DNA from 2 places in the Mitsuokella jalaludinii genome. Region 1 is predicted to be linked to the other one. Evidence: riboswitches for the same ligand, from Rfam matches in the RefSeq annotation. Region 1 holds a riboswitch; the other holds the start of a gene.
What was found. A riboswitch is a leader RNA that binds a small molecule or an ion and turns the genes downstream of it on or off. The one in region 1 is predicted to bind molybdenum cofactor.
Positions count from the first base shown of each region.

Region 2: linked by a shared signal. The riboswitch ahead of QDI87_RS08950 (molybdopterin-binding protein) and the one ahead of modA (molybdate ABC transporter substrate-binding protein) in region 1 are both predicted to bind molybdenum cofactor.

Region 1 is NZ_CAKMXA010000001.1:1,009,807-1,024,212, reverse strand. It holds gene QDI87_RS04845 (sirohydrochlorin cobaltochelatase) at 1-847, shown strand, start outside; molybdenum cofactor riboswitch at 896-1,034, shown strand; gene modA (molybdate ABC transporter substrate-binding protein) at 1,028-1,813, shown strand; gene modB (molybdate ABC transporter permease subunit) at 1,813-2,484, shown strand; gene QDI87_RS04830 (sulfate/molybdate ABC transporter ATP-binding protein) at 2,486-3,538, shown strand; gene QDI87_RS04825 (efflux RND transporter periplasmic adaptor subunit) at 3,605-4,606, shown strand; gene QDI87_RS04820 (ATP-binding cassette domain-containing protein) at 4,622-6,406, shown strand; gene QDI87_RS04815 (ABC transporter permease) at 6,403-7,524, shown strand; gene QDI87_RS04810 (ABC transporter permease) at 7,521-8,639, shown strand; gene QDI87_RS04805 (HMA2 domain-containing protein) at 8,719-9,210, opposite strand; gene QDI87_RS04800 (ABC transporter ATP-binding protein) at 9,358-10,131, shown strand; gene QDI87_RS04795 (ABC transporter permease) at 10,128-10,880, shown strand; gene QDI87_RS04790 (metal ABC transporter ATP-binding protein) at 10,903-11,760, shown strand; gene QDI87_RS04785 (metal ABC transporter permease) at 11,760-12,602, shown strand; gene udk (uridine kinase) at 12,700-13,320, shown strand; tRNA gene QDI87_RS04775 (tRNA-Arg) at 13,402-13,476, opposite strand; gene QDI87_RS04770 (hypothetical protein) at 13,548-13,784, opposite strand; gene QDI87_RS04765 (pyridoxal phosphate-dependent aminotransferase) at 13,992-14,406, opposite strand, start outside.
Region 2 is NZ_CAKMXA010000001.1:1,919,415-1,933,820, reverse strand. It holds gene fdnG (formate dehydrogenase-N subunit alpha) at 1-2,736, opposite strand, end outside; gene fdhD (formate dehydrogenase accessory sulfurtransferase FdhD) at 2,801-3,601, opposite strand; gene mobB (molybdopterin-guanine dinucleotide biosynthesis protein B) at 3,770-4,870, opposite strand; gene QDI87_RS08965 (MOSC domain-containing protein) at 4,892-5,818, opposite strand; gene moaA (GTP 3',8-cyclase MoaA) at 5,869-6,858, opposite strand; gene glp (gephyrin-like molybdotransferase Glp) at 6,868-8,067, opposite strand; gene QDI87_RS08950 (molybdopterin-binding protein) at 8,081-9,112, opposite strand; molybdenum cofactor riboswitch at 9,213-9,340, opposite strand; gene QDI87_RS08945 (DNA polymerase IV) at 9,386-10,570, opposite strand; gene QDI87_RS08940 (hypothetical protein) at 10,736-10,921, opposite strand; gene QDI87_RS08935 (LysR family transcriptional regulator) at 11,126-12,016, shown strand; gene fliB (flagellin lysine-N-methylase) at 12,048-12,953, opposite strand; gene QDI87_RS08925 (phenylacetate--CoA ligase family protein) at 12,946-14,181, opposite strand; gene QDI87_RS08920 (indolepyruvate oxidoreductase subunit beta) at 14,222-14,406, opposite strand, start outside.

The sequences.
Region 1 (14,406 bases):
GCTCAAGTATGAGAATCCGGCACTCAAGGATATGGCCGATAAAGATGCCATTGTCGTCATGACATTTGGCACGACGTATAAGGATACGCGCGCCAAGACGATTGATGCGACGGTCAAGGCCATCGAGGCGGCGCATCCGGGTGTCAAGGTCGTGACGGCCTACACCTCGCACATCATCATCGACCGCGTGGCGAAGAACGAGGGTATCAAGTTCCCGACGCCGGAGGAGGCACTTGATGCCCTCAAGGCAGAGGGATACAGCCGCGTGGCACTCGTCTCACTCGACGTCATCCCGGGCATGGAGTACAACTACGACCTCGGCGTCTACCACAACTACAAGGACCAGTTCAAGAAGATGACGCTCGGCACGTCGCTGATGTACTGGCAGGGCCAGGAGGGCCAGGCCGATGATGTGACGCAGACCATCAAGGCGCTCGCGACGCAGTTTCCGAAGCAGGGCAAGCACGATGCCATCCTGATCATGGCGCACGGCACGCCGCAAGTCTCGAATGCCTATTACTCCGTCATCCAGGCCAAGATTGACGAGCTCGGCTACAAGAATGTCTTCGTCTACACGGTCGAGGGCTGGCCTTCGCTCGAGACGGTCATGCCGAAGCTCAAGCAGAACGGCATCAAGCACGTCACACTGATGCCGATGATGATGGTCGCCGGCGATCACGCCAACAACGACATGGCAGGCGCTGAGCCCGACTCGCACAAGTCGATCCTCGAAGCCGCCGGCTACAAGGTCGACGCCTACATCCACGGCATCGGCGAGAATGCGGCCATCCAGTCCCTCTACCTCGAGCGCGCCAACGATGCCTGGAATGCGCTCGAAGCGAAGTGAGAGGCGTGATATTTCTCATGGCAGAGAGCTTCATTTTCCGCTATAATGGATAAGTCGAAACTCCGAGCGAAAGCACTCTAAGGATGATGTCTTTCATCTATGAGGCTGAGCCTGGGTCAAACCCACAGGGCAGTGCTGGAAATGGCACTGCCTTCCGTTTTTGAAAAGGAGCTATGCACCATGAAAAAACTACTCACACTGATGGCAGTCTGCCTGCTCGCACTCGCGAGCGGCTGCGGAGGCCAAAGCCAATCGACCACATCTGCCAAGGAACCCGTGGAACTCCACGTCTCTGCAGCGGCAAGCCTGACCGATGTCATGAATGAGATCGGCAAGGCGTACGAGGAAGAGCACCCAGATGTCAAGGTCGTGTTCAACTACGGCAGTTCAGGGGCGCTGCAGCAGGCCATCGAGAATGGCGGCACGGCGGACCTGTTCTTCTCTGCGGCGCAGAAGCAGATGGACGCCCTCGACAAGAAGGGCCTGCTGAAGGAAGGCACGCGCAAAGATCTCCTTCAGAATGAAGTCGTGCTGATCGTCCCGAAGGACAGCGATAAGGACATCACCTCGTTTGACCAGCTGACGAGCGACAAGCTCCAGCACATCGCCCTCGGCGAGCCGAAAGGCGTGCCGGTCGGCCAGTATTCAGAGGAAATCCTCACAAAGCTCGGCATCCTCGATGCGGTCAAGGCCAAGGCTGTCTATGGCTCAGATGTCCGCCAGGTCCTCGCCTGGGTCGCTTCGGGCGAAGCCGATGCGGGGCTCGTCTACGCGACGGATGCAGCCATCTCGCAGGATGTCCGCGTCGTAGCCAAGGCCCCGGCAGGCACGCATAAAGACATCGTCTATCCTGCCGCCATCCTGAATGACACAAAACATCTCGATACGGCAAAGGATTTCCTGGCCTTCGTCTCGAATGATAAGAACAAGGAACGCTTTGCGAAGTATGGCTTTGAGGTGAAATAATGGAATACGCACCGCTCTTCCTCACAATAAAGACAGCTGTGGTGGCGACGGTGGTCACGTTCTTTCTCGGCATTGGCCTGGCTCTGGCCGTCGCGCGCATGCGGCGTTTCCAAGGGCTGGCCGATGCCGTTATTACGTTGCCGCTCGTCCTGCCGCCGACGGTCGTCGGCTTTTTCCTGCTGCTCGCCTTTGGGCGCCGCAGCGCTATCGGCAGGTTCCTCTTGCAGTTCGATATCACGATTGTCTTTACGTGGAAGGCCGCGGTCATGGCAGCCATCGTTGTCTCACTGCCGCTCATGTACCGCACGGCCCGTGGCGCGTTTGAACAGCTTGATCCCAATATCATCGGCGCCGCGCGCACGCTCGGCGTCTCGGAATGGCGCATTTTCTGGTACGTCCTTGTGCCGAATGCGCGCTCGGGTATCCTCGCGGGTCTCGTGCTCTCTTTTACGCGTGCGCTCGGCGAGTTCGGCGCGACCATCATGTTTGCCGGCAACATCCCCGGGATCACGCAGACGATGAGCACCGCTGTTTACGCCGCGGTGCAGGCCAACGACTACGATTTGGCCTTCGAGTGGGCGGTGGTCATCATCATCTTCTCGCTCGTCTTTGTCAGTCTGATGAATATCCTGATTTCACGTACTGGTGCGCCGCAGCGGCGGGAGGTTTGAGATGGAGTTAGATGTCAAGATTGAGAAGAAACTGCGCAATTTCACGCTCCGGGCCGATTTTACGCTGCGCGATGAGGTCTTTGCCCTGCTCGGCGCTTCAGGCTGCGGCAAGAGCATGACCCTCAAGTGCATCGCTGGGCTCGAGCGCCCCGACCGCGGGCGCATCGTGCTCGACGGCCGGGTGCTCTTTGACAGCGAGCAGGGCATCGACCTGTCCCCGCAAGAGCGGCGCGTCGGCTATCTCTTTCAGAACTTTGCCCTTTTTCCCAATATGACGATTGCCGAGAATATCCGCTTTGTCGCGCGGGGCACGCGGCAGCAGCGCGAGGCACGCGTGCGCGAGAATCTCGCGCGCTTCGACCTCACGGAGCTCGGCAACGCGTACCCGATGGAACTCTCGGGCGGCCAGCAGCAGCGCGCGGCGTTCGCGCGCATCCTCGCGTCCGATGCGAAGATCCTGCTGCTCGACGAGCCGTTCTCGGCGCTCGACCATTACCTGAAGTGGAAATTGGAGCTGGAACTCCGCGAGGTGCTGAAGTCGTATGGCGGCGCAGCCGTGCTCGTCTCGCACGACCGCGGTGAGGTCTATCGTCTGGCAAGCCGTGCCGCTGTCATCGAGCGCGGCCAGATGCAGCCGCCGCATACGCGCGATGCGCTCTTCGAGAATCCGCAGACGCTCGCGGCGACGCTCTTGACGGGCTGCAAGAATGTCTCGAAGGCGGAGCGTCTCGATGCGCATCGTGTGCGGGCAGCAGACTGGCAGCTCGACCTGACGGTCGCGGCGAGAGAGCCGCAGTCCGTCGCGTATGCGGGACTGCGGGCGCACTTCCTCGAATACCGCGAAGGGGCAGAAGACCCTGCGCGCAACATCTTCTCGATGGAAGTCGCGGATGTCATCGAGGATACCTTTTCGTATCTCGTCATGATCCGGAGCGCCGGGCATCAGGCCAGCTGCATCCGCTGGGAACTGCCGAAGGCAGAGTGGAGGGCTATCAAGGCACCTGTGCTTTCGGTATACTTCCCGCCGGAGAAGATCATGCTGATGGAGTCCTGATGCCATGCCCGTGGCGGCGGGGAAAGTCTGCATGCAGATTGTTCGGCAAGGATAGGAGGGATTATCATGAAACGGAGACAGAAGGGAATTCTGGCAGTCATCCTCGTGCTGCTCGTCGGCGCGGGAATCTTTGCCTATCATCACCATGAGGAAGCGGCAAAGCAGGCGGCTGCGCGGGAGCTCACGCTCTCAGGCAATGTCGACGTGCGCGAGGTGACGCTCTCCTTCCGCGGGAGTGACCGCGTCAAGGACATCCTGGTCGAGGAGGGCGATACGGTCGAAGAGGGGCAGGTCCTCGCGCGCCTCGACACGGATGAGCTCAACATCAACTTGCGCAAGACGAAGGCTCAGATCGCGGCGCAGCAGAGTACGGTCGCGAAGCTCCACAACGGCACGCGTGCCGAAGAGATTGCGCAGGCACAGCAGCGCTACAAGGCAGCTGAGGCAGCTGCCTCGAACGCACAGGGCATCTACGAGCGCCGCCAGGCCGTCTACGACAGCGTGGAAGGCGTGAGCGAGCAGGATCTTGACAACGCCCGCTCACAGGCTGAAGCCAAGCAGGCGGAGCTTGAGGCGGCCAAGGAGGCCCTGCGCGAGGCGCGCAACGGCCCGCGCTCAGAGGATATCGAGGCGGCTGAGGCCAATCTGCAGGCATTGGAAGAAGAGCAGTCGCGCGAAGAGTATCTGCTCTCGCAGTACGAGCTGCGCGCCCCGATGAAGGGCGTCATCCGCTCGCGGCTGCTAGAAGTGGGCGACATGGCCTCGCCCTCGACGCCTGTCTTCAAGCTATCCTTGCTCGACAAGAAGTGGGTCCGTGCCTACGTAAAGGAGAGTGACCTCGGCCACATCTACGAGGGGCAAAGCGCCAGGGTCTTCATCGACAGCCAGAGGGACAAGCCAATCGCTGGGCAGGTCGGCTACATCTCGGATACGGCGGAGTTCACGCCGAAGACGGTGCAGACAGACGAGCTGCGCACAGCGCTCGTCTACGAAGTGCGCATCTACGTCGATGACGCGGAGAACGTCCTGCGCCTCGGCATGCCGGCGACAGTCAAGATCGAACTTTGAGCAGGGGGTGATCGCATGGAGATCATCGAAGCGAAGGGGCTCAGCAAGGTCTTTGTCCTGAAGGACGGCAAGCAGGTGACCGCTCTGGGCGGCATTGACCTATCTGTGCCGGAAGGACAGCTCACCGCTCTCGTGGGCCCGGACGGTGCGGGCAAGACGACGCTGATGCGGCTCGTCTGCGGGCTCATGACCAAGACGGACGGCAGCCTGCAGGTGGCGGGCCTTGATGTCACGCAACGACCGCAGGCGGTGCAGGATCTGCTCAGCTATATGCCGCAGAAATTCGGCCTCTACGAGGACCTGACCGTACAGGAGAATCTTGACCTCTACGCAGACCTGCACGGTGTGACGCAGGATACAAGGCAGCAGCGCTTCCGCCATCTTCTCGAGATGACGGAGCTGGCGCCCTTTACGGAGCGCCTCGCCGGCAAGCTGTCGGGCGGCATGAAGCAGAAGCTCGGCCTCGCCTGCACGCTCGTGCGTTCGCCGAGACTCCTGCTGCTCGATGAACCGACGGTCGGCGTCGACCCGCTGTCGCGTCGCGAGCTTTGGCAGATCCTGCAGCAGCTCGTGCGCGAGGAGCGCCTTTCCGTGCTCGTCAGCACGGCGTACATGGAAGAGGCGGCACGCTGTGAAAAAGTCTATGTGCTCAATCACGGCCATTTCTTGAAAGGCGGTACGCCGGCAAAGCTGCGTGAGGTCGCAGCGGGCATGTGCTACAAGGTGACGCCGCCGGAGGGGATGCCCCTGCGCTCGCTGCAGAGCCGCCTGCTCGCGGAAAAGAGTGTTATCGATGCCGTGCCGTCTGGCGGCGTCGTCCGCTTCATCACGCGCGGTAATCCTGTGGAACTCAAGCCTCTCGCGCGCTTGTCGTTAACGGCTGAAGCCATCGAGCCGCGCCTTGAGGACGGCTTCATGACGCTCCTCAAGGAGGATGTACAGGAGCAGGGCGGGCCTGCTGTGCAGACTGCCGCGGCTTCGTCCGGGCAGATGGGAACTTTTTCGGAACGCTCGAGGGTGGCTGCGCCTGTGGAGATCGAGGTGCACGACCTCGTGCGCAGGTTCGGCGACTTCACCGCCGTCTCGCACACCTCATTCTCGGTGCACCGAGGAGAGGTCTTCGGTCTGCTCGGGCCAAACGGCGCGGGCAAGACGACGACGTTCCGCATGCTCTGCGGCCTTTTGCCGGCGACGAGCGGCAAGATCTCCGTAGCCGGCGTCAATCTGCGCACGGCCCGCATCGAGGCACGTGCGAAGGTCGGCTATGTTGCGCAGAAATTCTCGCTTTACAGCAGCCTTTCCGTTTATGAGAACCTGCGGTTTTTCGGCGGTGCCTACGGCCTCTATGGCGCACATCTCTACGCGCGCATCCAGGCCGTCCTGCGGGAATTTCACCTGCAGGACGTGGCGGACCATGCGGCCGGCAGCCTGCCGGGCGGCTACAAGCAGCGCCTTTCGATGGCCGCTGCGCTCATCCACAAGCCGGAGATCCTGTTCCTCGATGAACCGACGAGCGGCATTGACCCGCTGGCCCGCCGCACATTCTGGCAGAAAATCACGGCGCTTTCGGAGCGCGGCACGACGATCATCATCACGACGCATTTCATGGAAGAGGCGGAGTACTGCGATCGCTTCATGATACAGGATCACGGCAGGATGCTCGTGCTCGGCAGTCCCGAAGAGATCCGCCAGCGCATGCGCCTGCCGGATGCGACCATGGATGACATCTTTGTCGCGATTGTCGAGCAGGCGCGCAGTGAGGCGGAGAAGGATAGCAAGGCAAAGGGGGCGGTATCATGACAAGTGGATTCTGGCGGCGCCTTCTTGCACTGATGCGCAAGGAGACGCGCGAACTCCTGCGCGACAACAGCAGCCTGGCGCTCGGCGTCGTGCTGCCGCTCGTGCTGATTCTGATCATCGGGTACGGCATGAGCCTCGATGTCAAGAACGTGCCGACGGCCGTGGTCATCGAAGACAGTTCGCCCCTGGCCCGCCAGGCCGTGAGCTTCACGCAGGGATCGGAGTATTTTCAGCCGGTCTTTGTCACATCCCTGCAGGAGGGGGAGCAGATGATCCGCAGGCACGAGGTCGATGCCATGCTCGTCGTGCCGCCGGATTTCTCGGCGCGCTTTGCCGAGGGCAGGGGCAAGCTCCAAGTGATCCTCAACGGCACGGAAGCGACAACGGCCATGAGCGCACAGGGCTATTTCGAAGCGGGCATCCTGACGTGGGCGGCAGAGGAAGGTGCCAGGCACGGCCTGTCTGCCGGCGGCATCGAAATCGTCCCGCGCATCTGGTTTAATGATGCGAATACGAGCACGTGGTTCTATGTGCCGGGCATCCTCATGCTCGTCCTGACCATCAGCGGCGTCTTCCTGACTTCCGTCGTCATGGCGCGGGAATGGGAGCGGGGCACATTCGAGTCGCTGTTCGTCACGCCGATGAAGATCCTGGAGCTGATCCTTGCCAAGACCATCCCGTACTTTGTGATTGCCATGATCGGCATGTTGCTCTGCCTGGTGGTCGGCCGCGAGCTCTACGACCTGCCGATGCGCGGTTCGCTCGTGCTGATCATCGGGGAGTCGATGCTCTACCTCGTCGTATCGCTCGGCATCGGCCTCGTCATCTCGGCGCTGACCAAGAACCAGTTCCTCGCCTGCCATGTCTCGCTGATGATCAGCTTCCTGCCATCGGTCGTGCTGTCGGGCTTCCTGTTTGACCTGCATGCGGAGCCTGCGGCCATCCGCGTGGTCAGCAGCCTCATCCCGACGACCTACTATCTGGAACTCATGAAATCGCTCTTCCTTTCGGGCAATTACTGGCCGCTAATCGCGCGCGATACGGCCATCCTCCTGGGCTTCGCCCTCTTCTTCCTCGGCTGGGCCTTTCATATGACGCGAAAGAAGGTGGAGCCATGAACATTTCCCTGCAGCGTTTTCTGCGCCACCTTTATTTCCTCTGCCAGAAGGAGTTGCTCTCTCTCTTCAAGGACCCGCGCATGCGGATCCAGCTCGTCATGCCCGTCATCATCGAGGGCTTTTTGTTCGGCTATGCGGCCAACTACAACATCGAGGAAGTGCCGTATGCTGTCGTCGATCGTTCGGAGACCTCTTCGGCGCGCGATTTCCTCGCGCATGTCGCCGGTGCCCCGACGTTCTCGTGCTATGCAGTCTGTGGCAATGTACAGGAAGTCAGCACACTCATCGATGCCGGCGAAGTCCTCGGCGGCATCATCGTGCCCGAAGACTTCGAGAAAAAACTGGAACATGGCGAACCGGCGCCTGTACAAGTCATCACGGACGGCCGCAATCCGATGATCGCCTCGATGGTCAAGAGCTACGTCACAGAGATCGCCGCTTCTTGGAGTGAGGCGAAGGGCTTTTCCAGACTGCCGGTCTCCATTGAGACGCGCACGTGGTTCAATCCGAATCAGCTTTCGCGCTGGACCTTCCTGCCTTCATTCCTCGCGATGATTGCCTTTGTGCAGGTCATGTTCCTCGCGGGCCTCTCGATTGCGGAAGAGCGCGAGCAGGGTACATTTGATCAGCTGCTCGTCACGCCGTTCTCGCCGACGGAGATCCTGATCGGCAAGGCGACACCGCCGGTGATCGTCGGCCTGTTTCAGGCCGCGATGGTCTTCCTCATTGCGCGGTTCTGGTTTGAGGTGCCGTTTGCCGGCAACTTGTTCACGCTGCTCTTGACCCTCTTCATCTTCATGGTCAGTACGACAGGCCTGGGCCTTTCCATTTCGTCCGTCGCGAAGAATATGCAGCAGGTTCTCGTTTACCTGCTCGTGCTCATGATCCCGATGGTCCTGCTGTCCGGCCTCGTGACGCCAATCCACAATATGCCGGAGTTCCTGCAGATCATCACGTACGCCGACCCCATGCGCTTCGTCATCGATGCCGTGCGCCGCATCTACCTCGAGGGCGCGGGCCTTTGCGACATCGCCTGGGACTTTGTGCCGATGCTCGCCGTGGCGGCTGTGACCATGCCGCTGGCCGGCTGGCTCTTCCGCCATAAAACGACATGACGACAAAAAGGGGCTGTGGACAAAATGGTTTTACATTTTGTCACAGCCCCTTTTCCTGGTTCGATCCCTGCTTTGCAGGTCAGCGTATCTTGGCGTGCTCGCGGACGAATGTTTCGATGTTGGCGAGATGCGGGTTCTTGCGGAGCTCGTCTGGTTCATAGGTGATGAGCAGGCTGCCGGTGTTCAGGGCGACTTTGGCATCCGTGACGCCGCTGAATGAACGGACGAACGAGGAGACCTGATCGGCGAGCTTGTCATTGCCGGCGAGCGCGAGGTTGTAGACGCGGATGCGGCCGGGCGCGTAGCTGGCGATATCCGTGCCGGCGAGAAAGGCGTGCAGGGAGATGGACTCTGCCTTGTCGACGGCTTTGCGCGCGGTCTTTCCCGCAAACGCCTTGACATCATGCTCGAGTTTCCCGGCGTGCTGCAGGCCGTGGAGAATGGAGAGCAGGCCCCAGACTGCGCCGAAGGCGACATGGAGTTTCTTCCCCGTGAAGATCGTGGCGATGGTTGCGATGCCGCTGACCGTCAGGGGCAGGCCGAGGGGCAGTCGCTTGAATGATTTGTTCATGCATATTCCTCCTTTGTATTGCATATGAGAATGATTCGCCGTAAAACAGAGAAATCCTCTCAAAACCCCTTTTCATCTGCAAAAAAGTGTGAGAGAATAGGGAAGTATCATCGAATTTTTGTTTATTAGAGGAAGGATTTCAGGAATATGATAGAAGTGCAGCATCTCGTGAAGAGATTCCCGCACAAGGACAAGGCGGGGCGGGCGGCCTTCAAGACGGCCGTCGATGACTTGACGCTCTGCGTCGGGAACGGCGAGATCTTCGGGCTGCTTGGCCCGAACGGCGCGGGCAAGACGACGACGATCCGCATGATGACCATGCAGGCGCGGCCGACGAGCGGCATCATCCTCTACGATGGGCTCGATACGCGCCGGGATGCGCGGCGCATCAAATCGCTTATCGGCGTCGTGCCGCAGCACGTCAACTTCGACCAGGACCTCACGGTCGGCGAGAATCTGGAGCTGCACGCACGGCTGCATCACATGGGAAAAGAAGAGCGCCGCGCGCGCATCGAGGAGCTCCTGCGCTACGTCGAGCTTGCCGATGTCATAAACGACGGCGTCAGGCGTCTCTCGGGCGGGATGAAGCGGCGGCTGCTCATCGTGCGGGCGCTCCTGCACCGGCCGCGCATCCTGTTCCTCGACGAGCCGACGGTGGCGCTCGATCCGCAGGTCCGCCGGCGCATCTGGGCGCTCGTCAAGGATATGGCCAAGGGCGGTGTGACGGTCTTTTTGACGACGCACTACATCGAGGAGGCAGAAGCGCTCTGCGACCGTGTTGCCATCCTCTCGAAGGGCCATCTCATCGACCTCGACACGCCGGCGAATCTGCGCCAGAAGATGGATCTGCCGAATCTCGAGGAAGTCTTCCTCGCGCTGACGGCGGAGGACGGTGCCGCTGGGAAGGGAGGGCGCGTATGAACATCAAGGAGAATCTCTTTGACATTGCGACGGTGTTCTGGCGCGACTGGGTCGTGCTCAAGCGGCGCATGGCGAAGTTCATCCTCTCGCGCATGGTCGCGCCGATGCTCTACCTCGTCGCGTTCGGCTGGGGCCTCGGGCGCAGCATCGAGGTCAGCTCTGGCACCTACCTCGATTTCCTCGTGCCGGGCATCCTCGCGCTCAATTCCATGAACATCAGCTTCAACAGCATCACACCGGTGCACGCGGAGCGCATCTACCACAAGAGCCTCGAGGAGTACATGATCGCGCCAATCTGGCCCGACGCCTTCCTGATCGGTAAGGTGGCGGCCGCTGTCGTGCGCGCACTCATATCGTCGGCCATCATCGTCATCCTCGCGCTGCTCTTCGGTGCGCATTTCCAGATGACACCGCTCTTCCTGCTCGTACTCGTGCTCAACTGCATCGTCTTTGCGGAGATCGGCTTCCTCGCGGCGATGAAGATCCGCACGTATGAGGAGATGGCGCAGGTCAATACCTACATCCTGCTGCCGATGTCCTTCCTCTGCGGCACGTTCTTCACGACGCAGTCGCTGCCGACGGTCGTGCGCTATTTCATCGAGCTGCTGCCGCTCACGCATACGAGCTACCTCCTGCGCGGCATCGGCAGCGGCGCGGAGGTATCGTATCTCTCCATTCTCGTACTGATCGCCTATGCGGCGGGCGGCTGGCTCTGGGGCAGCCGTGCCTTCCGCAGGCTGACCGAATAGATAAAAAGAAAGGAACTGCATCTTGTTCAAGACCATACTCCATCATCACGCCTCGTCGTGCAGCGATTGTACGAAGCTCTGCTGCACGAAGATCGAGGATTTCTCGGTCAAGATCGGCCGCCTGACCATCTTCGACCATGTCAACATCCACATCCATTGCGGCCAGCTCACGGCGCTCATCGGGCCGAATGGCGCGGGCAAGAGCACGCTTTTAAAAGCCATCCTCGGCGAGGTGCCGCATGGAGGGAGTCTCCATTACGTCGACGCGAAGGGCAAGCATACGGGCCATCCCGTCATCGGCTATGTGCCGCAGTACCTGCGCTTCGATGTGAGCTCGCCGACGAGCGTCATGGACATCTTCATGGCCTGCCTGACGCGGCGGCCCGTCTGGCTCTGCTCGGCCAAATCCCTGCGCCCGCGCGTCCTGAGGAGCCTCGAGCGCGTGCGCGCCGCGCACCTCATCGACCGCCGCCTCGGCGCGCTGTCGGGCGGCGAGCTGCAGCGCGTGCTCCTGGCGCTCGCGCTCGACCCGATGCCTGACCTCCTGCTTCTCGACGAGCCTGTCTCAGGCGTCGACCAGAACGGCCTCGAACTCTTCTATGAGATTGTTGCAGATTTGCGCGAGAAGGAGGACATGGCCATCATCTTGATCTCGCACGACCTCAACATGGTGGCCAAGCACGCCGACCAGGTCGTCCTGATGAATAAGGGCGTCGTCATGAGCGGCACGCCGGAAGAGGTCTTTGCCGACCAGCGCACCAAGAAGATCTTTGGCATGCTGGCTGGTGAATCCGCACAGGAAGCGGCGGCGGATATCCCTGCGGGCACGCAGGACACGGCTGGGGATACAGCAGATGAAGCGAGGGGGGCGGATGCATGATGGATACGATTTACAGCTTGATGGATGCGGTCCTGCCGTTTGCATGGCTCGGCAGCAACTTCATGAAGAATGCCTTCCTGGCCGTGCTGCTCGTCACGCCGCTCTTCGGCCTGATCAGCACGATGGTCGTCTCGAACCGCATGGCGTTCTTCTCGGATTCACTCGGCCACGGCGCGTTTACCGGCATCGCCATCGGCGTGCTCCTGGGCTCCGTTTCGCCGCTCTTGTCGCTCGTCGTCTTCTCGGTCGTCTTCGCGCTCTTCATCACCTACATCAAGAACAAGAGCACGGCTTCGACGGATACGATCATCGGCGTGTTCTCAGCAACGGCCATCGCGCTCGGCCTCATGATCATGAGCCACGGCGGCGGCTTCAACAAGTTCTCCTCGTTCCTCATTGGCGACATCCTGTCGATCACGCCGGACGATCTCTCGGCGCTGGCCGTCGTCTTCGTGCTCGGCCTCATCGCCTGGGGGCTGCTCTTCAACCAGCTGCTCGTGCTCTCCATCAATTCGTCATTCGCGCGCAGCCGCGGCATTCCCGCCTTCTGGATCGAGAGCGCCTTTGCCTCGCTGCTCGCCGTCGTCGTCTCCATCAGCATCCAGTGGGTCGGCATCCTGATCATCAACGCGATGCTCGTTCTGCCGGCGGCCGGCGCGCGCAATATCGCCAACAACGTCAAGCAGTACCACCTCTTCTCGGTGCTCATCGCGATGTTCTCGGGCTTTCTCGGCCTGATGCTCGCCTACTACTTCGACATGGCCGCCGGTGCGACGATCGTCGTGATCTCCTCGGTGCTGTTCTTCCTGACGCTCCTGTTGAAGCCGTACTTCAGCTGCTGAAGGTGGATATTATCGGTCCGCTGGGGGCAGACAGGGAGCGGAATCTGTGATAGGATAATAGGTAATGTTCATACGATACAGGAAGGGGCTTTCAGAATTGAAGACGACGATTATCGGCATTGCGGGCGGCACGGGCTCGGGCAAGTCCACATTCACGAACCGGCTCAAGGCGCATTTCGGGGACCGCGTCACGGTCATCTATCACGATGATTACTACAGGGCACATGACGAGATTCCGTTTGAGCAGCGCCAGTACATCAACTACGACCATCCGGACTCTTTGGAGACGGACCTGCTCGTCGCGCATCTCAAGGCGCTGCGTGAGGGAAAGAGCATCGAGTGTCCCGTCTACGACTTTACGCGCCACACGCGCTCTAAGGAGACGAAGGTCATCGAGCCGAGCCAGGTCATCATCGTCGAGGGCATCCTGATCTTCCAGGATGAGCGCCTGCGCAATCTCTTCGACATCAAGATCTTCGTCGAGGCCGATGCCGATGAGCGCATCCTGCGCCGCGTGCTGCGCGATATGAACGAGCGCGGCCGTGACCTCGAGAACATCATCAGCCAGTACTTGACGACGGTCAAGCCGATGCACTATCTCTACGTCGAGCCGACGAAGAATCTCGCCGACATCGTCATCAACAGCGGCCTCAACGATGTGGCCTTCGACATCATGAAGACGAAGATACAGGACATCCTCGAGAACGGGGAGTCCTAATACAAGAAAAGCAGCCTGCCCGCGAGGGAGGCTGCTTTTTGCATCAAAAAACCCGCTCGAAAGAGCGGGCATGATTTCAAGTGGTGCGCTCGGGCAGAGTCGAACTGCCGCTTTCGGCTCCGGAGGCCAACGTCCTATCCACTGGACTACGAGCGCATGTTGTTCACTGGGAACAAAAGATAGTATAGCATGAAACGCACGGGCTTGTCAATTTTGTCTGCTGTGCGTCAGGGATCGGTGCGCATGCCGTGGTTCTTGGCGCGGCTCACTTCGATGAGGTCACAGACGCGGTCTGTCAGCACAGAGAGCACGAGGTAGAGGAGCACGCAGACGGCGAAGATGGCGAACGGTATGGCAGCCACCATGATGACGACCTCCAGGATGTGATAATCCACGCGCAGGCGGATGTACTCGCAAAGGAATGCGACGAGAGTGATGAGCATGTAGCCTTTTGCCCAGTCCATAAGATCTCCTTTCTGCCGGCTCCATAGACGCCGACCCAAATGAAATGGCGAATTGATGTTCAATTTGAGAATGGTTCCATTATAGCACGGAGCAGGCCAATATCAAGGAGGATTTGGTGCATCTTACAGCAATGCGATGAAGAAAATTCAAGCAAGAAAAAACGCCCCGTCAGTACGAGAAATACGGACGGAGCGCGGTGCAGCGGATTACCGCTTGTGGTTCTTGAGGAAGTTCTCGATGCGCGCGAGCGCCTCGGAGATCTTGTCGATGGATGTCGCGTACGAGCAGCGTACATGGCCCTCGCCGCAGGCACCGAAGGCGGAGCCCGGGATTAGGGCGACGTGCTCGGCCTTGAGGAGTTCTTCGGCGAACTCGTCGGAGGTGTAGCCCGTGCTCGTGATGTCCGGGAAAATGTAGAAGGCGCCCTTCGGCTCGAAGCACGGCAGGCCCATCTTCGTGAAGCCGTCGTAGATCAGGTGGCGGCGGCGGTCGTACTCAGCGACCATCTTCTTCATGTACTTCTCGCCGTGGCGCAGCGCCTCGATGGCCGCAATCTGGGCTGTGATCGGCGCGCAGAGCATCGTGTACTGGTGAATCTTCGTCATGGCGCTGATGAAGGCC
Region 2 (14,406 bases), 910 kb from region 1:
CTCGATGAAGTTCTCCTTGACGAGCTCATTGAGCCACGGAATGTTGCGCGTGACCGTGCCGGAGCACCAGTGCTCCGCGATGCCCGAGCTGCAGAGCACGTACGGGAACTTGTCCTTCGTGCCGATTGGCTGCTTCTCCGGCAGGCGCGGGTACTTGATGCACGGATTGTGCTGTGCGTTCTCATTCTCGTGCATCGCATTGTGCGTCGGGCTCTCGAACGGCTCGTAGTGCTCGGGGATTGGACCGTCGACCGGCGTCGAGGATGCATCGCGCGTCGTACCGTCCGGATTCTTATCCTGATACGGTGCAGCGTAGATGCGCGCGATGCCCTCGCCGTTCATGCGGAATGGCTTCTGGCCTGCCGGCGTCGAGGGACCGGCCGTGCGATTGCCGACATCCGGCACATCGTAGCCCGTCCACTTACCCGCTGCCGCATCCCACCAGACAAGCGGATGCTCTTTGTCTGCGGGGCTGCCGTCTGCGAGGCACGAAGCGCGGTTGTAGAGGATGTGGATGTTGTCCGGCCATGCCCAGCCGAACTTCGGGAAGATGCCGATATTGCCCGGATCTTCCTGACCGCGGCGCGCCGTCATATTGCCCTCGCGGCCGTAGTAGCCTGCGTAGATCCACATGCCAGAGGCCGTCTCACCGTTGTCCTTGAGCTCGCCGATGCCGTTGACGACCGTTCCCGTCGCGACATCGTAGCCGCTGATCTCCTTCATGATGTCCTCGAGGTAGTGGTCCTCACGGTAGTCCCAGGTCATGAACTTGATCGGATCGTCTTTCGTCTCCGTCGAGTCCGCGTAGAGCTCGCGGATGCGCTTCCAGAGCATGTCGTTGATCTCGTAGTCCGGCTTCGAATCGCCGAGCGTATCCGGGCCCTTCATTCGCCACTGGATCAGGCGCATCGAGTTCGTGATGGAGCCCTCGCGCTCGAGGTAGGAGCAGGCCGGCAGGAAGATGACCTCCGTCTGTATGTCGGCCGGATTGTCGCCCGGACGGTTCCAGAACTCCGCCGTCTCATTGATGAAGATATCCTGCACGATGAGGGAGTCCATCTTGCAGAGGCCGTCGTGGACGAGGCCGGCATTGGCATTCGTCACGTGCGGGTTCTGGCCGCAGAGGTAGAGCGCGTGCATCGTGCCGCGCCATGCATCCTCGAAGATCGCGTAGATGGAATCTGGATGATTGCCGTTGCGGATGGCGCCGTAATTGAAGCCGTAGTCGTTCTCGGCCGTCGCGTGCTCGCCGAACCATGCCTTCGTCATGTTGACGTACCACTTGCGGCGGAACGTGCCGAAGGCATCCGTCCACTTCGCGAGCGTGTTCGTCTTGTGCGTCGGCGCGACGAGGTAACCCGGCTGCATGTTGAACTCGATGCCAAAATCCGTCGAGGCCTGAACGTTTGGCTGCCCGCGCATGGCGATGATACCGCCGCCCGGGATGCCGATGTTGCCCTTGAGCAGCTGCATGATCGTGAAGCAGCGGATGTTCTGGACGCCGATCGTATGCTGCGTCATGCCGAGCGCGTACATGATGATGGCCGGGCCCTCGTGGTTGACCCAGATGTCGGCAGCGCGCTGGATGTCATCGGCCGGCATGCCCGTGACATTCGAGACCATCTCGACCGTGTAGCGGCTGTAGAACTCCTTGAGACGCGAGAGGACCGTGTTCGGTGCAAAGAGATCATCGGCCTTCTGCGGCTTGCCGTCCGCGCCGAGCGCATAGCCCCAGCTCTTCTTGTCCGTGTACGACTTCTTGGCCTCATCGAAGCCGGAGAACAGGCCGTCGTGGAACGAGAAGTCGTCGCGCAGCAGGCAGGCAGCGTTCGTATTGCGCAGCACGTAATCCTTGTCGAACTTCTCACGCTCGAGCATCTGCGAGATGATGTAGCCCATGAAGGCGATGTCCGTGCCCGGGCGCAGCTGGAAGAACTCGTCCGCGATCTTCGACGTGCGCGTGTAGCGGACGTCGACGTGGACGATCTTGGTGCCGTTCTGCTCACGCGCCTTCATGACATTCTTGAGGCCCATCGGATGGCATTCCGCGAGGTTCGAGCCCTCAATCCAGACGAGCTTCGTGTTCTTGAGGTCGCCCCACGGGTTCGTCATGGCACCGCGGCCGAAGGCAGCGCTCATCGCCGGCGGCGTGTTGGCATGGCAGACGCGCGTCTGGTTGTCGATGTAGACGACGCCAAGTGCGCGGGCCATCTTGATGTTCTGGTAGCATTCCTCGTTGTTGATCTGAGAGCCGCCGATAAAGGCGAGCCCGTCCGTGCGGCGGACCTCATACGTCTCGCCGTCAATCTCTTCGGTCTGCTTCCAGCCCTTTTCGCGGGCATTCTTCATGGCCTTTGCCGCGCGGTCGATGGCCTCGTCCCAGCTGATCTCCTCCCAGTGATCACTGCCCGGCGCGCGGTACAGTGGCTTCGTCGCGCGCTCCTTCGAGTTCGGGATCGTCGCGTAGCCGAGTCCCTTGCTGCAGAGCGCACCGCGATTGATTGGGCTGTCCGTCGCACCCTCGAGGTTGATGAGCTTGCCGTCCTTCACATAGCCGATGACGCCGCATCCGCAGGCGCAGAAGTGGCAGATTGACGTGAACTCACGTGCTCCCTTGAGCTTGAACGCATGAGCTGCTGCCCTGGCTTCCTTGAGGTCGAAGCCGAGGCTGGAAAGTGCCAGACTGATGCCGCCGATGCCGGTGGCCTTGAGAAAATCGCGTCTGCTCAAATCCATTTTATCTCTCTCCTTTGATACGTGTATTTATGTAAATGGTATTTACATCGATGTAAGCAACCGGTCAGCAGATGATGCGCTCCGGATTCGTGTAGACGCAGAAGCTGCCCGGGGCCATGCGCGCGACGAGCGTGATGCCGAGCTTCTTGGCGAGCGCCAGCGAGAGCGTCGTCGGCACGGACTTTGCCGCAACCGTCGAGATGCCCATGCGGCCGAGCTTCATCATCATCTCAGACGAACAGCGCCCGCTGAAGATGATGATCTTGTCCGTGATGTCAACATGGTTGCGCAGCGTCCATCCGTAGAGCTTGTCAAAGACATTGTGGCGGCCGATGTCCTCGCGGAAGACGAGGATCTTCTCGGCCTGCTGGTCCCAGATGATGCCGCTGTGCACGCCGTTCGTCTTCTCGTGCGTGGCCGCAAGCTCTGCGAGCAGCTTGTCGGCACAGGCGAGGATATCGCCGGCCTTGAAGCGCACATCGCGCGGACGTTCGAAAATCTTCTCCGGCTCGCAGTCCAGGATCTCACGGGCGCGGAAATAGCGCGGGTCTGTCGCATTGCCGGCGGCCCATGCCTGTGCCTCCGCCGTCGTCACGACCACAGCCTGCAGCGTCTCCTCGTCGATATCCATGCGGACGATGTCGTCGTACGTGCGAATCTGGCCCATCTGCGCCAGGATGCCGATGACGAGGTCCGTGTGGTCACCCGGTGAACAGAACGATGTCGTAAAGCGCTTTCCATTGAGGTAGATGTCAAGATAGCACTCCATAGATGTGTACTTGTGATCGTCCACAAAGGAATCCTTCTCGCTCACATAGCGGATGACGGGGTAATCGATGAGTTCTTCCTCTCTTGCCTGCACCATAGCTTCCTCCTATTTTGCATTATTAAAATTTATTAATATGTTTTCGTATCATTTTTTATTATTATTGCACTTCTTAATCCGCTTGTAAACAACTTTTTTCACAGATGCGATGAAAAACTAGCCTGACACAAAAACAGCCTGCTCGAATGAGCAGGCTGTCACCTGATTTCAAACACCTATTCGCTTATTCCCCATGAGGAAGACGATGACCTCTGCCGCCTTCGCCGCATCGTCGAGGGCGTATTCCCTGACCTCCGTCAATCCCTGTTGCGGCTTGGTGAAGCAGGCTGCTGCATCACAAGGCAGCGTGAGCTCGCCGCGCTCGCGGAAGAGCTCGATGCGCGGGGCCGTGCCATGGCGGCGGCTCTCGATGAGCACGAGGTCAATATCCGTGAAGCGTGCGGCAATGGCTACGAGGTCTGCGCGCTCTGCGGTCCGCTGCTCGATAAAGTAGCCGTTCGGCGAGACGACGGCGACGCCCGCAGCGCCCGCCTCCTTGAAGCGCCAGCTGTCCTTGCCCCGCTCGTCGACATCGTAGCCGTGGCAGTCGCCCTTGACGACACCGACGCGGATGCCCCGCACGCGAAGCTCCGGCAGCACGCGCTCGATGAACGTCGTCTTGCCCGTGTTCGAGACGGGCGCCGAGATCGTCACGAGCGGGCGGCTGCGCCGTTCGTTGGCCATGCGCCCGCAGGCCAGATGCCAGTCGGCAACGGTGTTGACATTGAAGAACAACGCCGCGTCCGGGAAATCCACATAAGCGTGCGGGACAGAGTCTATGACGATGCCGAGCTTGCGCTCCCCCCTCGCGAGGGCCTCGGCAAAGCGCGCTGAGAGGTCCCAGCGATAGAGGGCTGCCAGCGGCTGGCGGCGCCCTGCGCGAGGCAGGACGGCCTGACAGCTTCCCTCCTCCGCTGCCTTCAAGAGAGGCCGGAGCTCCGCGAGCTCGAGGAACGGCATATCGCATGAGACGGCCAGTGCATAGCCTGCCTCTATCTTAGACAGGCCGCGCATCAGGCCTTCCATCGGACCCCGGCCCTGCACACCGTCTTCGACGAGCGTCAGGCCATAGCGCTCCGCGATATCCTGCAGGGCAGGCGTCCTTTCCTCCACGCAGAGGCAGCGCTCCGCAAAGGGCAGGGCTGCCGCCCTGCGCGCGAGCCGCTCGAGCAGCCCCTCGCCATCATATGACAGGAAGCGCTTATCGCGCCCCATGCGCGAGCTCTTGCCGCCCGCGATGATCAGCAGTGAAGCATCCGAAAATTCCACGATTGTCTCTCCTCTGTCGCGTCACTTGCGCGCGCATTCACCGGCATCGCCGCGCAGGATCTCGATGCCGTGCAAGAGCTCCGGCAGCACGAAGCTCAGGCATTCCTCGACGGCCTTGCGGCTGCCTGGCAGATTGACGATGAGCGTGCGCTTGTAGATGCCGGCCTGTGCGCGGCTCAGCATCGCGCGGTGCGTCACCTGCATCGAGAGGGCGCGCATCGCTTCAGGGATGCCTGGCACCAGGCGCTCGCAGACGGCAAGCGTCGCCTCGGGCGTGACGTCGCGGACCGAGAAGCCCGTGCCGCCCGTCGTGACGACGAGCGCGATGCCGCGGTCGCCGAAGGAGCGCATCTTGTGCTCAAGGTCGTGCTGCTCGTCGGGCAGGATGACCTTCTCGGCCACCGTGTAGCCAGCTGCCTCGAGCATCTCCTGCACCTTCACGCCGCTCTCGTCCTCGCGCAGCCCCTTGCTGCCCTTGTCGCTCGCCGTGATAATGGCCGCATCGAGAGGGATTTTCTCTTTTGTGATCTCAAGCGCATCGCCTTCCTCGATCCAGCCGCCGTGTAGCACGCGCGCGAAGACGCCCTCGCGCGGCATGATGCAGTCGCCGACCTGACTCCTTATCGCGCAGCTCTTGTGGCATTCCTTACCGATCTGCGTGATCTCGAACCAGACTTCGCCGGCGCGCAGGCGCGTGCCGACCGGCAGTTCCTTGAAGTGGAAGCCCTCCGCGACGATGTTCTCGCCGAAGGCGCCGAGCTTGACATCGATGCCGCGCTTGCGGAACTCCTCGATCTCCGCGAGCCCGAGGAAGCTGACCTGACGATGCCATCTGCCCGCGTGCGCATCGCCGACCATGCCCCATTCCGTCTGGAAGAGCGCCTTGTGTACCGGCGTCTTGAGCGTGCCCTTCTTCTCACTGATGCAGAGTGCCTTGATCGTTCCCATGAATATCCTCCATTCTATCCGGATATGCTTCTATCTCTATCCGCTTGCCATCAGCCGCCGACCTGATACATGGCCCGGCTGTCCTTCTCGTCATACGATGCCGCCTTGAAATAATGTTCCTGCGGCTTGTGGTAGATTGCCTGCTGCAGGGCATGCCTGAGCCCGTCGTCGCTCATGCCGCTGCGCAGCATTCCCCGGAGATCCGTGCCCGTCCTCGCATTGAGGCAGAGCTTCAGGAAACCCTCCGCCGTCAGCCGCACGCGGTTGCACGAGGAGCAGAATTGATGCTCCATCGCGTCGATGAAGCCGACCTGCCCCGCAAAGCCATCAGCTTGGTAGTAGACGGCAGGGCCGTGCACACCGCGTTCCGGCAGGACGGGCCGCAGCGGGCCAAACGCCGCCTCGAGGCTGCTCCTGACCTCCGCCATCGGCAGTCCCCTGAGCCCCGCCTCGTAGGCGCAGCCAATCGGCATGAGCTCGATGAAGCGGAACTTCCAGGGTCGCTCGCGCGTGAAGCGCGCGACGAGCTCCGGCAATTCCACCTCATTGACGCCGGCAATCGGCACGCAGTTGAACTTGACATCGCGAAGCCCCGTCGCCGCGATGGCCTCGATGCCATCTTCGACGCGCGCGAAGAACGGGCGCCGCGTGAGCTCCGTAAAGGAAGCCGCCTTGAGCGTGTCGAGGCTGATGTTGACGCCCGTGAGCCCGGCTTGCACGAGGTCTTCAGCCATGTCCGCGAGCAGGACGCCGTTCGTCGTCAACGCGACGGACTCGATGCCCGGCACAGAGCGGATCTCGCGCACGAGCTCGACGACGTTTCGCCGGATGAGCGGTTCGCCGCCCGTCAGCCGTACCTTGCGCACGCCGAGCGAGGCCAGCGCCCGCACGATGCGGACGATCTCGTCAAAGCGCAGGATGTCCTCGTGCCGGAGTTTCTCGACGCCATTTTCTGGCATGCAGTAGCGGCAGCGCAGGTTGCAGCGGTCCGTCAGCGAGATGCGCACGTATTCGATTTTTCGTTGGTAGCGGTCGTACATACTATCACCTCAAAGAAGAACGCCCTTGACCCGCGTGCCGGCCATGAGAGGCCCCGTGCCGGCCGGGATGTCAATCAGCGCATTGCAGCCAGCCGCCGAGAAGAGCGAGCCCGAGTCGTGCTGCGCCGGGATCTCGAAGATGCCCGCCTCGTAATGCGCGCGGATGAAGCGCCGCCCGTAGCTCGGCTTCGGGAACGCATCGGCGAGGAAGCCCTCGACCGCACGGCCTGCGACAGGGCTGCGGCCCGAGAACGCTTCGAGCACGGGGCGCGTCAGGAGCTCGAACGTCGCGTAGGACGCGAACGGATTGCCCGAGAGCGCGATGCCGAGCATATCGCCGACCGTGTAGGCGATGACAGGAGCGCCCGGCTTGATGCAGACGCGCCAGAAGAGGCGCGTGCCGATGAGGCGGACGACCTCGTGCATGATGTCCTTCTTGCCGACCGAGACGCCACCCGTCGTCAGGAAGAGGTCCGCCTTCGCCTGCCAGTCAGCGATGACAGCAGCCGCCTGTTCGGCGTCATCCGGCAGGATACCAAGCACCTCCGGCTCAAAGCCGAGTTCCCGCAGCCTGCCCGCAAGAGCGTAGAGGTTGCTGTTGTAGATCTTGCCGGGGCGCAGCGGCTCACCCGGCAGCACGAGCTCATCGCCCGTGCTCGCGATCGCGACGCGCGGACGGCGGAGGACCTTGACCGTGCCGAATCCCAGGCTCGCGAGCACGCCGAGATGTGCCGCCGTGAGCTCCGTGCCACGCTCGACAGCCCGTGTCCCCTTGCGGACATCCTCGCCCGCAAAGCAGTAGTTCTCGTGATGGTGGAGCTCGTACGGCACAAAAATGCGGCCATCCTCCACCGTGACATCTTCCTGGCGCACGACGCAGTCACAGCCCTTTGGGATGGCCGCGCCCGTCATCAGACGCACAGCCGAGCCCGCTGGCACTTCTGCCGCGAAGAAATCCCCGGCGCACTCCTCGCCGATGACCGTAAAGGCAGCCGGTGCCTCCTTCGTCGCCCCCTTCGTGCCGGCGGCCGCAAAGGTGTAGCCGTCGAGCGGCGAGCGGTCGAACGGCGGATTGTCAAATGTCGCGACAGCATCCTCAGCGAGGACGCGCCCGAGCGCCTCTAAAAGAGGCACCTCCTCGACGGCTTCGATTTTCTTCGTGTGTTCGAGCAGGACCGAGATGGCCTGCTCCAGAGAAATATCCTGCATGAGCAACCTCGCTTTACTTCTGGAAGGGGCAGATGGGATAGCGGCAGACCTCGCAGCGCATGCAGAGGCCGCCGATGCCGAAGTGGCGGATCTCCTTGCGCGTCACGCGGTCACCGGCAATCGCGCGCGGCAGGATCATGTCGAAGACCGTCGCCTTGTCGAACATGACGCAGCCAGGCAGGCCCATGACCGTGACCTCGCGTCCCTCGCGCACAGAGTAGCCGAGCAGGAACATCGCGCCCGGCAGCACAGGTGCTCCGTACGTCACGATGTCGACGCCGGCATCGCGGATGGCCGCCGGCGTGCGGTCGTCGGGGTCGACACTCATGCCGCCCGTGCAGAGGATGATGTCCATACCGAGGTCCAGGAGCTCCTCGATAGCCGCCTTCGTGTGCTCTGTCACGTCATCCGACAGACGGTGCTCCGCGATCGTCAGGCCGAATTTCTTGAGCTTTGCCGCGATGACCGGCGTGAAGGTGTCCTCGATGCGGCCGAGGAAGACCTCCGTGCCCGTCGTCACGACGCCAACCTTGAGGTCCTTGCGGTACGGCAGCAGGCGAAGGAGCGGCTCCGTACCTGCCGTGCGGCGCACCTCCTCCATCTTCTCGCGTGCAATGAAGAGCGGCGTCACGCGCATGCCCGCAAGCTTCATGCCCTTCTTGACCGGCATGTTCTGCGCGAGCGTCGCGATCGTGACATCCTCGAGCTCATTGACCGCATCAAAGCGGTCTTCATCGACCTGGAATACGCCGTCGCAGTCCGCGATGAGCTCGATCTTGCCCTCCTTCGGCGCCGTCGCCGTCATATGCTCGTTCTGGCAGAGCTCGCGTAGGACATCGGCCGCCTCATTCTCGTGCATCTCCGTCGCATCCTCATCCCAGACGTAGATGTGGTCCTTGCCGAGCGAGAGCAGTACGGGGACGTCCTCTTCCTGGATCACATGGCCCTTGCGGAACCGCGCATTCTTCGTCACGCCGCGCACGATCTGCGTGATATCGTGGCAGAGCACCTGCCCGACTGCATCGACTGTCCTGATTTCCTTCATCGCGCTCATCTCTCCTATCTGCTGCACACGTGCATATTGTGCGAATCATCAAAAATCAATCAAAAAGACCATCCTCCCGCAATTGCAAAAGGATGGTCTTCGCCCCTTGGATTTCGCCCCTTTTCAATCACGGAAGGCCCCGGCGTTTCCCCCGGGACCCTGGCTCGTCCACATAGCCAGCCCATGATGCCCGGCCTTAGCGGATTTCGCTCGGAGTCGTATCGTATCTTTTCTTATTTTAGCAGACTTGCTGCCCTTTTCCTATAATATTTTTCACACCTCATCCTCTTTATCGCCATCATCCGCACGTTCTCTCTTGAGCAGATGTGCCTTAGTGATGCCCTGCTCTCCGAAGCGCTTCTTGATGGAATCGATGGCGGCGTAGAGATTCTCCTTGCGCACCTCCTCGTGAAAGAGTGAGATGGCGCCTGAAGTGTCAAAGCCGGAAATAGCGATGCCGAGCAGGCGGATGCCCTGATGCACGCCGAGTGCCCGGTAGAGCGCGAGCGCCGTCTCGTAGATGTCGCGGTCGTAGCACGTCGCCTCCGCCAAGGTGCGGCTCCTCGTGTAGGTGCGGAAGTCGCCGAGGCGCAGTTTGAGCTGGATGGTCCGCCCCTTGCAGCCCTTGCGGCGCAGGCGGTAGCCGACTTTCTCGGAAAGGTCGAGAAGTACCCGCTCCACTTCCTCTACGGACTCGATATCCGCGGGGAATGTGACTTCCTTGCCGATGGACTTCGCCGCTTCGCGCGGCGCCACAGGCCGCGCGTCGATGCCCGAGGCCAGCGCGAGCAGGTGGTCCGCCATGTGCGCGCCGAGGCTGCGGACGAGCTTCTCGCGCGGCGTCCGCCGGAGCTGGCCGATCGTGCGGATGCGCAGCGCTTCGAGCCTGGCTGCCGTCTTCTCGCCGACACCCCAGATGCGGCCGACTGGCAGCGGGTCGAGGACGGCCTGCTTCCCCTCCTCCGTGATGATGACGAGGCCGTCCGGCTTCTCGAGATCCGAGGCCAATTTCGCGAGGAATTTATTCGGCGCGATGCCGACAGAGGCGACGAGGCCCGTCTTTTCGCGGATCTCCGCCTTGAGCTTCTCGGCATAAGCGCGCGGCGACTCCATCAGGAGCTCCATGCCCGTGAGGTCGAGGAACGCCTCGTCGATGGACAGCGGCTCGACGACGGGCGCGTAGCGCGCAAAGATCGCGAAGATCCCCTGCGACACCGCGCGGTAATGCGCGTAGTCGCCTTCGATAAAGATGCCCTGCGGGCAGAGCCGCTTCGCCCGCACGATTGGCATCGCCGAGTGCACGCCGAAACGGCGCGCCTCGTAAGAGCAAGTCGAGACGACACCGCGCCCGGAAAGCCCGCCGACAATCAGCGGCTTCCCGCGGTACTCCTCGTGATCGCGCTGCTCAATTGAAGCAAAGAACGCATCCATATCCACATGCATGACAAGCCGCTTCATCCAATCGCCCCCTTTCCTCTATTCTAGCGCAGGCCGAAAGTCCCGCGCAACCTTCTAAGACAAGACACCTGCTGGCCATTCCCCTGCGATGATCTAAAAAATACACCCCGCACTGGCAAGCAAGTCTTGCAGCGCGGGGTGTTCTGTTTGGATGTAGCAAATCATTCACTCCAGCACATAATCACAATCCATCGCATCATCGGCATAACTGGAATTTCCCGTGTATACCGTCGGGATGGGCTGTACTCGTTCCGTGCTCTCGGCGGTGCCAGCCAAAGCGATATTGACAGAAACCGGCAATACAAAAAGGATTGCTGCTGCGATGCCGATCAGGATATTCTTCTTCGTCATGATAATCACTCTCCATTTCTCCTATGATGCATGTATCTGTTTTCAGAGCTCTTTTCTTTTGACATCTTTATTATGACATGGAGAAGGCGATTTGAAAAACGGATAAATCCGATAAATCCATCGGTTAAACCGATTGGTTTTTCGACAGAGGTGCGGTACAATTGTATGGCAGCCACAACATAACGTCTGATAGGAGATGATTCCATGACGATTCAGCAAATGCGCTATTTCCTGGTCGTCTGCCGGCTTCAGAACATCACACATGCCGCAGCAGAGCTGCACATCGCCCAGTCGACACTGAGCCAGGCCATGCAGACCATCGAAGATGAGACAGGGCTCAATCTCTTCCTGCGCGCCGGCCGCACGATCCGGATCAGCCAGGACGGACAGAAGCTCTATCAGAAAGTCACCGCGCTCCTGCGCGAGGTCGATGCATTCGAAGACGGCGTGCGCGAGATGAGTTGCCGTCACGGCAAGATCAGCCTCGCCATCCCGCAGCAGCAGGCCTCCTTCTTGATCCCGCGCCTGCTTCACACCTTCCAGCACGAACACCCGGAGATACAGCTCGACATCGTCGAGCCGTACGGGGTGGAAGCGGCCCGTTTCGTGCAGGAGGAAAAAGTCGATCTCGCCGTCGTCAACTACGACGGCTCCACGCTTCCCGACCTCCAGTATCGGCGCATCGACTCTCGTCCTGTCAAATTCATCGCCTGGCCCGGCCATCCACTGGCAGACCGCCCGAGCATCAGCCTGGCCGAAGCCGCCCAGGAGCCGCTTGTCCTGCTGTCGGAGGAGTTTTTCGTTACGCGGCTCCTCATGCACACCTTCGCCGCGGCGCACATCGAGCCAAATGTCGCCTACTACTCGCCGCACCTCTCTACGCTCTACAGCCTCCTGCGCACCCACACGGCCCCCAGCATCCTCTTTGAGCAGGCCGTCACCGCTCTTTCCGATATCGTCACGATCCCGTTTGACACGCCGCTCTCGCTGACGAGCTGTATCATCACCAAAAAGAGCCGCCAGATCTCAAAAGACCAGCGGCTCGTCATGAAATTCATCCGTCAGCAGCTGCTTGCCCGCCAGGCAATGCCCTGAACACGAATTTATTTTTCAGCAGAGGCATGATTCACAGAATGGACGATGGTGCTCTGCCGCACGCCCGGATGAGGCGTGCGGTATTTTCTTCGTCGTACTCGATCTGCTCCGACCAGCGGCGCACGGCCTCGGGCAGATCCTCTGTCTCGGCGGCCAGCAGGTAGATGAAGACGACGTTGAAGCGCGCGTAGCGGCAAAGCGCCTCCATGCCATACCGCTCGGCCTTGTCGAGCTGGCGGTAGAGGACATAGGAAACAAGCTTCTCTGCCGCATCCGCTCCCTGCGCAGCGAGAAGTTTCGCATAGCGCGGCAGCAGCTTATGGCAGTCCAGGCGCAGGGCTGTGAGCTGCTGTGGCCAGGCGTCATCGATGGGTTCCGTATCCTTCATTTGCGCGAGCAGGAACGAGAACTGCGCGAGCGTCAGGCGAGCGGGCGGCAGCAGCCATTCGCGCGGTACCGCCTTGCCGAGGAATGCCAGCAGCGCGCCAAAGTCAAAGGACTGACTCTCGCCCTCCGCCCGCAGGCGCAAGCTGTCAACCGCGAGCAGCAGTTCGACCGCCTTCTCGCAGGCCAGGCCAAAGCCCGCAAGCTCGACACCGCCACTCATGATGAAGAAGCGCGGATGCATCGTGCAGACTTCGCATAGCGCCTCCTCGCCAATCTCGCGAATGAGGCGGCAAAGGCCGTCCGCGCGCAGGAAGGGGCAGTGCTCATCCGCCGTCAGGTGGAAGGCGTGCGTGCCGTCTGCCTGCACGTCGATGTTCGCGCGCAGCGCTTCACCCAAGGGGTCGTCCAGCGATGCATAATACGCCGCCGTCGCCTCGTCGATATCGATCTCCCAGCCGCGGCAGCAGCTATGCTGGCAGCGGTCGGCCTTGCAGGCGAAATCCTCTGCAAAGTCAGGCCAGACCGTGACGATTTCCTGCGGCTCACTCATAGCGTGTATCGATCACGCGCTTCGTCTTCTTCTCGGAGCGCGGCAGAACACCGATCTCGACGACCTTGACGAGCGGCGTGAAGCCAATGCGGCTCTTGACGCGCTCAGCGATGCGCTTCGCGAGGTCGAGGAAGTCGACACTGCCGTTCGTCTCGACGTAGAGGCGCATCGTGTCCTTGCCGTCGAGATGCGAAATGTGCATCTGGTATTCGCTCGAGACCTCGGGGAAGGTCTTGAGGATCTCCTCGATCTGGCTCGGGAAGAGGTTGACGCCCTTGATCTTGACCATGTCGTCCGTGCGGCCCTGGATCGTGTCGAGGCGCGGGAACTTGCTGCCGCACGGGCAGTCGCCCGGCAGGATGCGCGAGAGGTCGTGCGTGCGGAAGCGGATGAGCGGCGCCCCCTCTTTGCGCAGCGTCGTGATGACGATCTCGCCCCACTCGCCGTCGGGCAGGTTCTCACCCGTCTGCGGGTCGATGATCTCGATGTAGACGAAGTCATCCCAGTAGTGGATGCCGTCGTGCGCGTCGCAGCTGATGCCGATGCCCGGGCCGTAGACTTCCGTCAATCCGTAGATGTCGTAGGCGTCGATGCCGAGCTTCTCGCAGATGGACTTCCTCATCTTCTCGCTCCAGCGTTCCGAGCCGATGATGCCCTTGCGCAGGTGGATCTTGTCCTTGATGCCGCGCTTCTCGATCTCCTCGGCCAGCAGCAGTGCATAGGAGCTCGTCGCACAGAGGACTGTGCTCTCCATGTCCATCATCATCTGCAGCTGCTTCTCCGTGTTGCCCGGGCCCATCGGCACGGCCATGGCGCCGAGCTTCTCGCAGCCGGCCTGGAAGCCGATGCCGGCCGTCCAGAGGCCATAGCCCGGCGTGATCTGCACGCGGTCGCGATTCGTCACGCCTGCCATCGCGTAGCAGCGCGCAAACTGCGTGGCCCAGTCCTCGACGTCCTTGGCCGTATACGGGATGATGACGGGCTTGCCCGTCGTGCCCGACGAGGAGTGCATGCGCACGATCTTCTCCTCGGGCACGCTCATGAGCCCGAGCGGATAGGCGTCGCGGAGGTCCTTTTTCTCCGAGAACGGCAGTTTCTTGAAGTCCTCCGGAGAGGATACGCCGTCGATGCCGTGCTCGCGCAGGCGCTTGCCGTAGAAGCTGTCTGCGTGGAGGAGCTGGGCGATGCGCTCATTGACGAGCGCGAGCTGTTCATTCGAGATTTCCATAAAAATACCTGCCTTTATCTTCGACAAATCCACACATCCGTCACGGACGAGCCAACTCAAACGCATAGCGCAGGGCTTTCTCGTTGAGCGCAACGAACTTCGGCTTGACCTTCTCGCGGATGGCTTCGAGCACATCTTCTTCCGTCAGGAAGTCAAGCGCACCGCTCTCGAGAGCCGCGCCGAGCATGATGACGTTGAGCGTCTTCGGGTTGCCGATCGTCTCGA